2 regions of the Vagococcus sp. WN80Y genome follow, and region 2 is predicted to be linked to the other one. Evidence: riboswitches for the same ligand, from Rfam matches in the RefSeq annotation. Region 2 holds a riboswitch; the other holds the start of a gene.

Evidence for each region. Region 2 has a riboswitch for thiamine pyrophosphate ahead of thiT (energy-coupled thiamine transporter ThiT). Riboswitches for the same ligand answer to the same signal wherever they lie in the genome.
Region 1: it holds a riboswitch for thiamine pyrophosphate, as region 2 does, so the genes downstream of both, thiM (hydroxyethylthiazole kinase) here and thiT (energy-coupled thiamine transporter ThiT) in region 2, are expected to answer to the same signal.

Annotation. Positions count from the first base shown of each region.
Region 1 is NZ_JCAQHY010000007.1:22,564-28,299, forward strand. Features, by position in the region: gene AC5KOD_RS01640 (3-oxoacyl-ACP reductase) at 1-432, opposite strand, end outside; gene thiE (thiamine phosphate synthase) at 429-1,085, opposite strand; gene thiD (bifunctional hydroxymethylpyrimidine kinase/phosphomethylpyrimidine kinase) at 1,069-1,896, opposite strand; gene thiM (hydroxyethylthiazole kinase) at 1,893-2,693, opposite strand; TPP riboswitch at 2,856-2,980, opposite strand; gene AC5KOD_RS01660 (SprT family protein) at 3,159-3,665, opposite strand; gene AC5KOD_RS01665 (Tex family protein) at 3,676-5,736, opposite strand, start outside.
Region 2 is NZ_JCAQHY010000170.1:29,826-35,561, reverse strand. Features, by position in the region: gene AC5KOD_RS17885 (helix-turn-helix transcriptional regulator) at 343-816, shown strand; gene AC5KOD_RS17880 (PhzF family phenazine biosynthesis protein) at 964-1,830, opposite strand; gene AC5KOD_RS17875 (nucleoside deaminase) at 1,979-2,455, shown strand; TPP riboswitch at 2,589-2,692, shown strand; gene thiT (energy-coupled thiamine transporter ThiT) at 2,759-3,349, shown strand; gene AC5KOD_RS17865 (ABC transporter ATP-binding protein) at 3,394-5,154, opposite strand; gene AC5KOD_RS17860 (ABC transporter ATP-binding protein) at 5,155-5,736, opposite strand, start outside.

The DNA of each region.
Region 1 (5,736 bases), on a different contig from region 2:
AGTTCCTATCTGGATGATTCGACCAAAATGTTTCTCAATCATATCTGGCATGACACTCTGAACAGTGTTAAGCGTTCCCTTCATCGCACCAGCAAATTGATTTTCGTAGTCTTCCCAACTAATATCTGATAATGCCTTCTGGGTTAACGGATTAAATTGAAAATCAACTAAGGCATTGTTCACTAACACTGTGATTGTGCCAAAACGTTCTTTAACCTGTGCCACCATTTGGTTAACTTCAACTAAATCACGCACATCTGCTTGTATTGCCACCGCATGTTCCTGACCAATTTCTGCAACAACCTTTTCGGCCAGCTCACGATTTTTAACGTAGTTAACCACAATAAAATAGCCTTGCCTTCCAAATTCTAACGCGATTGCCCGTCCTAAGCCTCGACTTGATCCCGTCACTAATACAATTTCTCTCTTCATTTTTGCCCTCCAAGTAGTTGAATTGTTTGTGCCATTGATTGGCTATCAGTAATAGCTGAAATAACCGCCACTCCATCTACTCCTGTTTCTCTAACCTGTCCAACATTAGCCAACCCAATCCCACCAATTGCCACTTTAGGTAGTGACGGATTTAATTGTACTGCAGTTTCTAATAAAGAAAGGCCGACAACTGGTTGAGCATCCGCTTTCGATTGTGTTTTAAAAACTGGGCCAACTCCAACATAGTCAAGAGTTGGGAGCTTACAGGCCGCCTCAAATTGTGCTAAAGTATTGATCGACAGGCCGACATCAATTCCATAAGGCTTAACCTCTGCAAGTGTTTGACTAATTGGCTTGTCTGACTGTCCCACATGAACAGCATCTACCCCAAGATCAATTCCCAGAGCGACATCGTCATTAATAACAAACGGGATATCCCCCTGCTTACAGAGTCGTTGACACACTTTGGCTAATTTTTTGACCGCCATTGGGTCTTTCAAAGATCCTTGACCCTTTTCTCTCAATTGAAAACACGTAATGCCACTTTCAATTGCAGATTCTAACAAAGGGAGGAACTTTCCATCTGCCACATCCTGTGTTCCCGCAATAAAATAAACCTTTAAAGCACGCTGCCAGTTAATTGTTTGCTTCATTTTCCCTCTCCCTCCGACCATATGCCCAATGATTAGTTGGCCCTTGTCCATGACCAAGTTCCAAATCATCGCTTATCGCCGCATCTATAAACGCTTTACCAACTTCGACCGCTTCAAGAACTGATTTTCCTTTAGCTAGCTCCGCTGTAATACAGGCTGAATAGGTACAGCCAGTCCCATGAGTGTTTTTCGTCTCATATCTTGGGCCACTTAACCAGTGGCCACTCCCGTCTGCCAACAATAAATAGTCACGGGCCTCAGCAAGATTCAGTTGTGCATGTCCCCCTTTAATTAACACGTTTTTACTTCCCATCGTCTGGATATCACGAGCCACTTTTATCATATCTACTTCTGTTTCAATTGAATACTGAACTAATTCTTCCGCTTCAGGCAAATTGGGGGTAATTAACGTCGCCAATGGAACTAAAGACTCTTTCATCATTGTCATTGCTTGTTCTGCCATAAGTGACGCACCTCCTTTTGCAATCATCACCGGATCAACTACCAGAAGAACCTTTGGATAATCCAATAAAAACTCAGACACAGCTTTCATGTAAGTCTCATCAACTAGCATGCCAGTTTTGACTGCTCTCAAATCAAAATCGGAAAATACTGCATGAAGCTGTTCTTTAACAGCCTTTATGGGGGTAGGATAGACACCTGTCACACCTAAAGTATTTTGAACTGTTATTGCAACAATTACCGACGTCCCAAAGACCTGTCGTTCTTGAAATGTTTTAATATCCGCTTGAATTCCTGCACCACCACCACTATCAGAGCCAGCAATTGTACATGCTTGAGCTATTGTCATGATTCCATTTCCTCCCAGCTTGCTTTGATTAGAATTTGATCCTTTTCACTTAACAAATCCAATTGATTAATGAAATTCTCGTTAAAACTTCCAGGTAATTGTGTGTTATTGGCCGCTTTTTCCCCCGCAATCCCATAAACGATATGAGCTGCGACTGTTCCTTCAAAAGCATCCTGATGACTACCGATGAAGGCGCCACAAACCGCACTCAGCAAACAGCCCATCCCAGTAACACGAGTCATAAGCGAGTCGCCATTCGAGATACTGACTAACCGCTTACTATCACTGACCCAATCTGTTTCTCCACTAACAGCAACTACACACTCATTGACCAGTGCCACCTTTTCCGCCATTTTAGCTATTGAATAATCACCAGTACCACTATCAACACCACGAGCTTTCCATGGAACTTCAGCCAATTGCGCAATTTCACCAGCATTTCCACGAATTAACGTAATCGACAACTCTGCCAACAATTTTGTTACGACTTCACCACGGTATGGACTTGCACCAATTCCCACTGGATCCAATACAATTGGTATACCGTGTTCATTGGCCGCACGACCAGCTATCAGCATCGCTTCTAAAACAGGCGTCGTTATTGTACCAATATTTAAAACCAAACAACTAGCCTGCGGTGCAATAACAGCCACCTCTTCCTTAGCATAGGCCATTATCGGCGCAGCTCCTATTGCCAATAAGCCATTTGCAACATGATTAGCAACAACCTGGTTCGTCATATTATGAACCAAAGGGCTTTGCCTTCTCATTCTAGTCAATAAATCAAATTCGTTCATCAAATCTCTTCCTTTATGGATTATTTTGACTAGTCCCCCTTGAAAAATGTCCGCATAAAGAACCCAAAAAACCACTTTCTCGTATTCAGAAAGTGGGCATCTTAGGGTCTATTGTACCTAAATAACTAACTATATCGCTACTATTTATATAGCTAAAAAACAGTTAGTTAGCTGCCACATTTCCTCCGCTGGTATTAACCAGATCAGGTCTAAGGGTCAGGTAATTACCTATCTCAGCTCGCTGATAGTCGTAGATTACTTTCAGCCTCGCCCCCCTAGTGGTTGAACTATTCAATTACCTTCACAATAGCACGAAGTCAGATGGCATGCAAGCGATTTAACTAGATTAGCAGTCCCTTTTATCAAACAAAAAAAGACCCTAAACAGGTCTAAGAGGCTTCAAATTGCAATAACCATTAACTCATTATGAATGCAAGCCACTCTTAAACTACCTAACTTGCATCCTTATAAATGTTTTAATTGACCACCACAGCGGCAACTATATTTACGTATGTTAATTCGACGTTTGCGTAAAATCAAATTATGACATTTACAACATTCGTATTGGTGATAATTTTCTGGCTTCTGTTCTTCTAATGGTTTAACAAATCGACTTCCACCAGTTTTTTTCAATAAATTTTTAAAATCCGCATCCCGATGCTGAAAGCCCCGCCCTTCAAGATGAAGGTGATAATGACATAATTCATGCTTAATTACATTAATCAATTCTTCCATGCCATATCGTTCGTAAACTCTTGGATTAAAATCCAAATTATGGGTATTTAAATGATACCTTCCACCCGTTGTTCGCAACCGACTATTTAAAAAAGCACGATGCTTAAATGGTCGATCGAATTCATTGGTGGAGATTAACTCCACCAATTCTTGCAAACGGTCATCAGTTAATTCTTCGATATCATCTATCTCTTCAAGATAATCGAACTCCTCGTACAGTGCATGACTGAAAACCATCAATACCCTTCTATCCTTTCTCTTTGGCTGGTCCCAACATATTTAAAGCAATTCGCCCTTTGCGAAGGTCAACCTCGTCAACCCAAACTGTGACAACATCTCCAACTGCTACAACGTCTGTCGGATGTTTAACAAATTTATTACTTAACTTTGAAATGTGAACCATCCCATCTTGCTTCACTCCAATATCCACAAAAGCTCCAAAATCAACTACGTTGCGAACCGTCCCTTGAAGCTCCATTCCTGGTTTTAAATCCTCCATGCTTAACACATCTTGTCTCAGCAGTGGAGCCGGCATTTCATCACGCAAATCGCGTCCCGGTTGAATCAATCCAGCAATAATATCCGTCAACGTTTCTTTCCCAACCTCTAATTGAGCCGCAGCTTGATTCGTATTAAGATGTTCTAACGCTACCTTGGCATCAGCTGTTCCTAGTTCCTTCGCCCCAACCTTAGCCTCTGCTAAAACTGTTTTTGCTACTCCATAGCTCTCTGGGTGAATACCTGTATTATCCAAAATATTTTTACTTTCAGGAATTCGCAAGAAACCAATTGCCTGCTCATACGCTTTAGGTCCCAAACGAGGCACCTTTTTTAGTTGCGGTCGACTAGTGAATGCACCGTTCTCTTCGCGATAACTGACAATATTTTGAGCGGTTGTTTTATTTAAACCAGAAACATGCTGCAGTAAAGCTGGACTCGCAGTATTAACTGTCACACCCACTTGGTTAACCGCCGTTTCAACCACAAAATCTAATTGTTCAGCTAAATGTTTCTGAGATACATCATGTTGATATTGACCAACTCCAACTGCTTTTGGATCAATCTTAACAAGCTCCGCTAAGGGATCTTGTAAACGACGAGCAATACTGACAGCACTTCGCTCCTCTACCTGCAAATGAGGAAATTCTTGACGCGCAATATCACTGGCTGAATAAACAGATGCTCCAGCTTCATTAACAATCACATAATAAACCTCTCGCTTAATCTGACGAAGTTGTTCAGACACGAAAAGCTCTGATTCTCGACTAGCAGTTCCATTTCCAATCGCCACCATCTCGACTTGATACGTTTCAATCAAATGATTGAAATCAATAGCGGCTTGTTTACGCTTGGCCTCATTGGCTGGCTTGTGAGGATAAATCACTTGAATACCTAAGACTTTTCCAGTCTCATCAACAATCGCTAACTTACAGCCTGTGCGGTACGCTGGATCAAATCCCAAAACGACCTTTCCCTTTAACGGCGATTGTAATAATAGATTACGTAAGTTCTCACCGAAAATGGAAATAGCTTGTTCATCTGCTTTCTCAGTCAATTCATTGCGAATTTCCCGCTCAATTGCCGGGCCAATGAATCGTTTATAGCTATCTTTATAAGCTTCAATAACAATCTGACTTGTAATCGATCCCTGATTATTCCCAACAATTTGCCGATCTAAATAAGTCAGTATCTTATCTTCTTCAACCACTATTGCTACTTTTAAAATGTCTTCTTTTTCGCCACGATTAGTCGCCAAAACACGATGAGAGACAATTCTACTAACTGGTTCAGCATAATCATAATACATTTCAAATACTGATTTCTCATCTTTTTCTTTATCTTTAACAGTGCTAACAAGCTGACCATTTTTTTGAGTAAACTCACGAATCCAAGTACGATATTTAGGCTCATCCCCTACCATCTCAGCAATAATTTCATGAGCTCCTGCTAAAACATCTTCAACAATCATTAACTCTTGCTCTTCATTTAGATAGTTAGCTGCCTCATTTTGAATTTCCCCATTCATCGGAAACGTCAACAACCACATCGCAAAAGGCTCAAGTCCTCTTTCCTTAGCAATAGTCGCTTTCGTCCGACGTTTTTGCTTGTAAGGACGATATAAATCTTCTACTTGCTGCATTTTACTTGCCGATTGAATTGCCGACGAAAGCTCTGGTGTCAATTTATCTTGTTCGCCTATTAAACGTAAAACCTCTTCTTTACGTTTTTCTAGATTAAGTAAGTAAGTATAGCGCTCATCTATTTCACGGATTTGTACCTCATCTAAACTACCCGTCATTTCTTTTCG
Region 2 (5,736 bases):
TAAAAAAAATCAAAAAAATGTTAAGTGTTATGTTTTGAAAATTTCTGTCAAATTTTGCATATCGATATGCAATTGATGAAGTGTGATAAAAAGCCGTTTTAGTCTAGAAGGTAGGTTACCAACCAGATGAGAAATGGTTGGGTGGGAAATTAAGGTGAAGTGTGATATCTGCTAAAATGATGATAATCATGTATCCTAATTTTAATTGGAAAAGTGAGCGGAATTAGGGTATTGTAAGAATGACTATTATTTTTATCATCTTTTTTTAGCAAAATATAAAGAGATTTGCTAGTGCTGAATCATAAAAAAGTCTATGGTTAAGATATCGAAAGGAAGTTATCAATGACTATCACGCATCAATTAAAACAGTATCATAAAAAGTATGGCTGGTCTCAAGAGGAATTGGCAGAAAAAGTATTTGTTTCTCGTCAAACTATCTTTAATTGGGAAACAGGACGAAGTTATCCGGATCTTCGTAGTTTATTAATGCTGAGTGAGCTCTTTGATATTTCTTTAGATGAATTAGTTAAAGGAGACTTGAAGATGATGAAAAATGAATTAGAAATAGGTAAAATGAATAAGTACAGTCTAGGAATGTTTGGAGGATGGGTTTCACTGGTGCTAGCAACTTCGTTAGTTGTAGTAGTTGGCTTCTATGGCTTCTTGTTAATGGCATTAGCAGTTGCTTGGTTATTCTACTGTGCCTTTAAACTAGAAAGGGTTAAAAAGGCTCATAACATTCAAACCTATGCGGAAATTACGGCCTTTATGGAAAATAAAGAACCGCAAGAGCACGTAATAGATAAAGAGCATTGAAAAGGTGAAAAAGTGCTACTGATGATGGCATCAGTAGTTATGACACTAGTTGCGTTAATGATAGTCACGTTCTTGTTGAAGCAATTTATTTAAATAATTACTTAAAAAAGCTATCAGATGAGGTGAAATACCCGTCTGATAGCCTTTTTATGGTAGCTGAATTTCTTGTTTGATGACGGCTTGTCCGCCAATGAAAACTTGTTTTAAGGTTTGGTCGATGACCGTCAGTTCGGCTAAAATTTTTCCTGTTTGATCAGCTGTTTGTCGTCCTTGTCTAAAGTCATATCTAAGTTTAGTGTGGTTGACATGCTTGAATAAGTAGCAGGCGAGCGCTGCATTAGAAGTTCCAGTCGCGTATTCTTCATCGATACCAACTGATGGAGCAAAATTGCGGCATAGGGTTGGCAACTGGTTGTCCTCTGGTAGCGTAAAGACATGGTAGCCAATAATAGTTAGCTCCTTTGAAATAGCTGAGATTTTTTTGAAGTCAGGTTGTAAATTTTGCAGTATAGTTGAGTTCTTAACAGGAATCATTAGGTCTTTTAAGCCAGTCGAAACAATTGTTAATGGGAGCTCCGTTAACAAATCTGTCACAGATAAACCAAGAGAGTTGGCAATCTCTTGGTTGTTTGGTTGTAAGTCGTAGAAAACAGGCAATTGCTGTTCCATAAAAATGGTCCCATCCTCTGATAAAGATATCGCAAAAGAACCCGCTTTAGTATGGATGGTTTGATATTTTTCTACAAGTAATTGCAGATGATTTAGTAAATGAAAAGCCGCGATTGTTGCATGACCACACAAAGGAACTTCAGCTAAGGGGGTAAAATAGCGACAGTTAAACTCGGTTTGATTTATAGGCGCTACAAAGATAGTTTCTGCATAACCTAAGCGGGCTGCAATAGTTTGCATTTCTAGGTCTGACAGGTTATCGGTCTCTGTTACTAGTTTGACTCCGGCAGGATTGCCACCTGCTCCTTGATAGATAAAGCTGTTAACTTCATATACGATTGACATGCTGTTCCTCCTTGTTAGACGGTTATCATCAGTCTACCATATTCGCATAGTAATATGGCTATTTAGCTGAAGCCTTTTTTGAGGGGATGAGTTACTGTATAATGGATAAGTATCGAACAAATCAGAGAAAATGAAAAGAGGAAGTAAAATGACTCAACATATTCCGTATTTAACTCGTTGTATTGACTTATCGAAAGAGGCTAGAAAGCATGGTAATACGCCTTTTGGAGCTTTATTAGTTAATAATCAGGGAGAAATTATTTTAGAACAAGAGAATATTGAGGTGACTGAGCACGTTTGTACGGGTCATGCTGAAACGACGTTAGTTCAGGAAGCGTCGAGACGATATAGCAAAGCTTTTCTGGCAGAGTGTGTTCTCTATACAACTGCTGAGCCTTGTGCGATGTGTACAGGAGCGATTTATTGGTCAAATGTAGGGACGATTGTCTATGGTATGACTGAAAAGCGTCTATTAGCTTTAACTGGTAGTGATGAACAAAATCCAACCTTCGATTTGCCTTGCCGAGATGTTTTAGCTAGAGGTCAAAAAGAGGTCACAGTAATTGGGCCATTTCCAGAACTTGAGGAAGCGATAGCGGAAGTTCATCAGGGATTTTGGCAATAAGCTTAGAGGTAGGGGAAAACGAGAGTCATTCAAAAAAAGCGACTGCCACAAGCAATTCCAAGCGTTTGACATATCATGAAAACACTGTTATTATGTGGGAGTGATAGGGATATTACACAACTAAATAGAACTTACCATCACAAAGGGGTGCCTGAAAAGGCTGAGATTAAGCGCAAGCTTGGACCCTTCGAACCTGATTGAGTTGATACTTACGTAGGGATTGTGATGGAGCAGAATATATTATTCTACTCCTCCTTTGTTGTATGGCCTTTGTTCTATACAAATTTAAGGAGGAGTTTTTTTATGACGTCAAAACGCTTATTAGTTTGGATTGAAGGAGCAGTAGTTGCTGCTTTAGCTATCGTACTTTCATTGATTCCAATCGGAATAGGTAGCAGTTTTTCAGTTTCATTAGGGATGATTCCCTTAACGATCTACGCGATGCGTCGGGGCACAATGCCTGGACTATATGCTGGATTGATTTGGGGGTTATTGCATTTTTTAACAGGACAAGTCTATTTTTTAAGTGTCATTCAAGTCTTGATTGAGTATTTACTGGCCTTTACTTTTGCCGGATTTGCTGGCGTGTATCATGATAAAATCGTTCAAGCAGTTAAAACTGGCAATCGTAGTCAGTTACTTGGTTCTATTGTTGCTGCCACCTTAGTTGGAAGTGTGGCTCGTTATTTTTGGCACTTTGTCGCAGGCGTTGTATTTTGGGGAGCCTATGCCTTTGGTGGCATGAGTCCTTTGCTTTTCTCATTGGTAATGAATGGGGCGAGTGGCTTGGCAACAGCAGCAGTCACCGCGATTATTGCTGTTGCAATCGCCATTAAAATGCCGCAACTGTATATGGCCGGTGAGAAAATTTCACCAGTAAATCAAGTAAAATAATACCGTAAAAAGCCCTTTTCCATTTTCGGAAAAGGGCTTTTTGGTTATTCTTCTGAAAACTGTGATTCATGGAGCTGTCTATAAAACCCGTTTGGCTTTTTAAGTAAGTCTTCATGACGACCAATTTCGACAATCTGACCATTGTCCATTACGAGGATAGTATCAGCCTCGCGGATTGTGGACAAGCGATGGGCAATGACAAAGCTTGTTTTACCCGTCATCATTTTTAGGAAAGCTGCTTGAATCGTTTGCTCGGTCAATGTGTCAACAGAGCTAGTGGCCTCGTCAAGAATCAACATAGGCGGTTCAGAAATCATCGTTCGAGCAATTGTTAGAAGCTGTCGCTGCCCATCGGAAATTTTGATGCCAGCACTGCCAATAACGGTATCATAGTCCTGTGGCAATTTCTTGATAAAGGAATGAATATTGGCAGCCTGAGTCGCTGCGATGATGTCTTCCTCTCGAGCCTCTGGTCGTCCAAAGGTGAGATTATCTCGAATCGACCCATCGAAGAGCCATGTATCCTGTAGAACCATGCCAAAAGCTTGTCGCAAAGAATCGCGAGTGTAGGCTGTAATTGACTGTCCGTCAATTTCGATGCTGCCCTCATTAATATCATAGAAGCGCATCAATAAATTAACTAAAGTAGACTTTCCAGCACCAGTTTTACCGACAATAGCAACAGTCTCACCAGGCTGTACCTCCAAATTCAGCCCTTGAATCAAGGGTTTGTCAGGAACGTAAGAAAAGGAAACATTCCTAAAGCTGATAGCCCCTTTAGCTTGGGTTAAACCTAACGCGTTCGGCGAGTCTGGTGTTTCAGACGGCTCATCAATAATCGCAAACGTTCGTTCAAGTCCTGCTAAAGCTGTTTGAATTTGAGTGGTAATGCCTGATAATTCGATAAAAGGTTTCGAAAATTGACTTGAATAAATCGTAAAGCTAGAGATCATTCCAACACTGAGATTGCCTGTTCCTTTAAGCGCGAGCAAGCCGCCAACTAGCCCGATAAAAACGTAAGCAAGGTGGTCGATAAATCGAGAGAGTGGGTTAGTCAGAGAAGAAGCGAATTGAGCTTTTTGACCTTCAACTAATAGTTTATTATTCATTGCATCGAAGGTTTTTTGCGAGACCTCTTCATGTTGGAAGGCTTTAACGATTTTTTGGTTTCCAATAACTTCATTGACAAAGCCGGAGATCTCACCGACGATTTTTTGCTGGGCAGAGAAGCGTTTTTGACTAGTGTGTGCCACCACCCATGTGACCAAAAATATCAATGGCGTGGCAATCAAGACGACGATAGTTAAAATCGGACTGAGAATCAGCATGGATAATAAGGAGATGACCACGATCGTCATGCCAGAAAAAAGTGTATTGAAAATCGCGACGCAAGCCTCAGAAACAAAATCTAAATCATTGGTAAAACGGCTGATAATAGTGCCGTGAGCGGTCTGATCATAGTAATTAATTGGCAAATTATTTAAGTGATAGAACGTGTCTTTTCGTAACTCTGCAACAGCCTTATAGGACATACAATTGCCGAGCAGTTGCACAAGCCATTGGGAAAGAGAGGCAACCAATAAAATTCCCGCTAATAAATATAAAATTCGCATTAAGGCACTAAAGTTGACCTGCCCCTCGCCAATCATGGTGTCGATCCCTTTACCAGTCAGGTAAGTCATAATAACCGTGGCGGTCCCACCACTGATACCTAATAATAAGGCACCAGTAATTTCCAATTTATAAACGGCTAAGTATGGTAAAAAGCGTTTGAAAGGAGTTGAGTTGCTTGATTTATTACGCATTTACTCGTCCTCCTTTTCTTGTTGTGAGGCAAAAATTTCTTGGTAAACTTCTGAATGAGCCATTAAGTGGTCGTGCGTTCCCAGTCCCACTTGTTGGCCATCTTTTAGAACTAATATTTTGGCAGCCTGTTGGACAGAACTAACTCGTTGAGAGACAATAATTAAACTTGTATCGGTCAAATCCCGATGTAGTGCTTGGCGCAATTCAAAGTCAGTTTGATAATCTAGAGCACTTAGGGAGTCATCCAAAATCAGAAAATGGGGGTGCTTAATTAGAGCTCGAGCGATAGTTAACCGTTGCCGTTGCCCTCCTGAAAAGTTTTTTCCACCTTCTAAAACTGGCGTATCTAGCTGTTCTGGCAAGGCTTTGACAAAATCATACGACTGAGAAGTCCGAAGCGCCTGCCAGCACTCCTCATCAGTTGCCTCGGGTTTTCCCCATTGAAGATTATCGCGAATAGTACCCGTAAAGAGGACACTCGTTTGTGGCACGATACCAATTTTTTTGCGTAAATCAGTTAAGGCATAATCCTTAACGTTGTGACCTAAGAGCTGAACGCTTCCTTGGGTTGCTTCATAAAA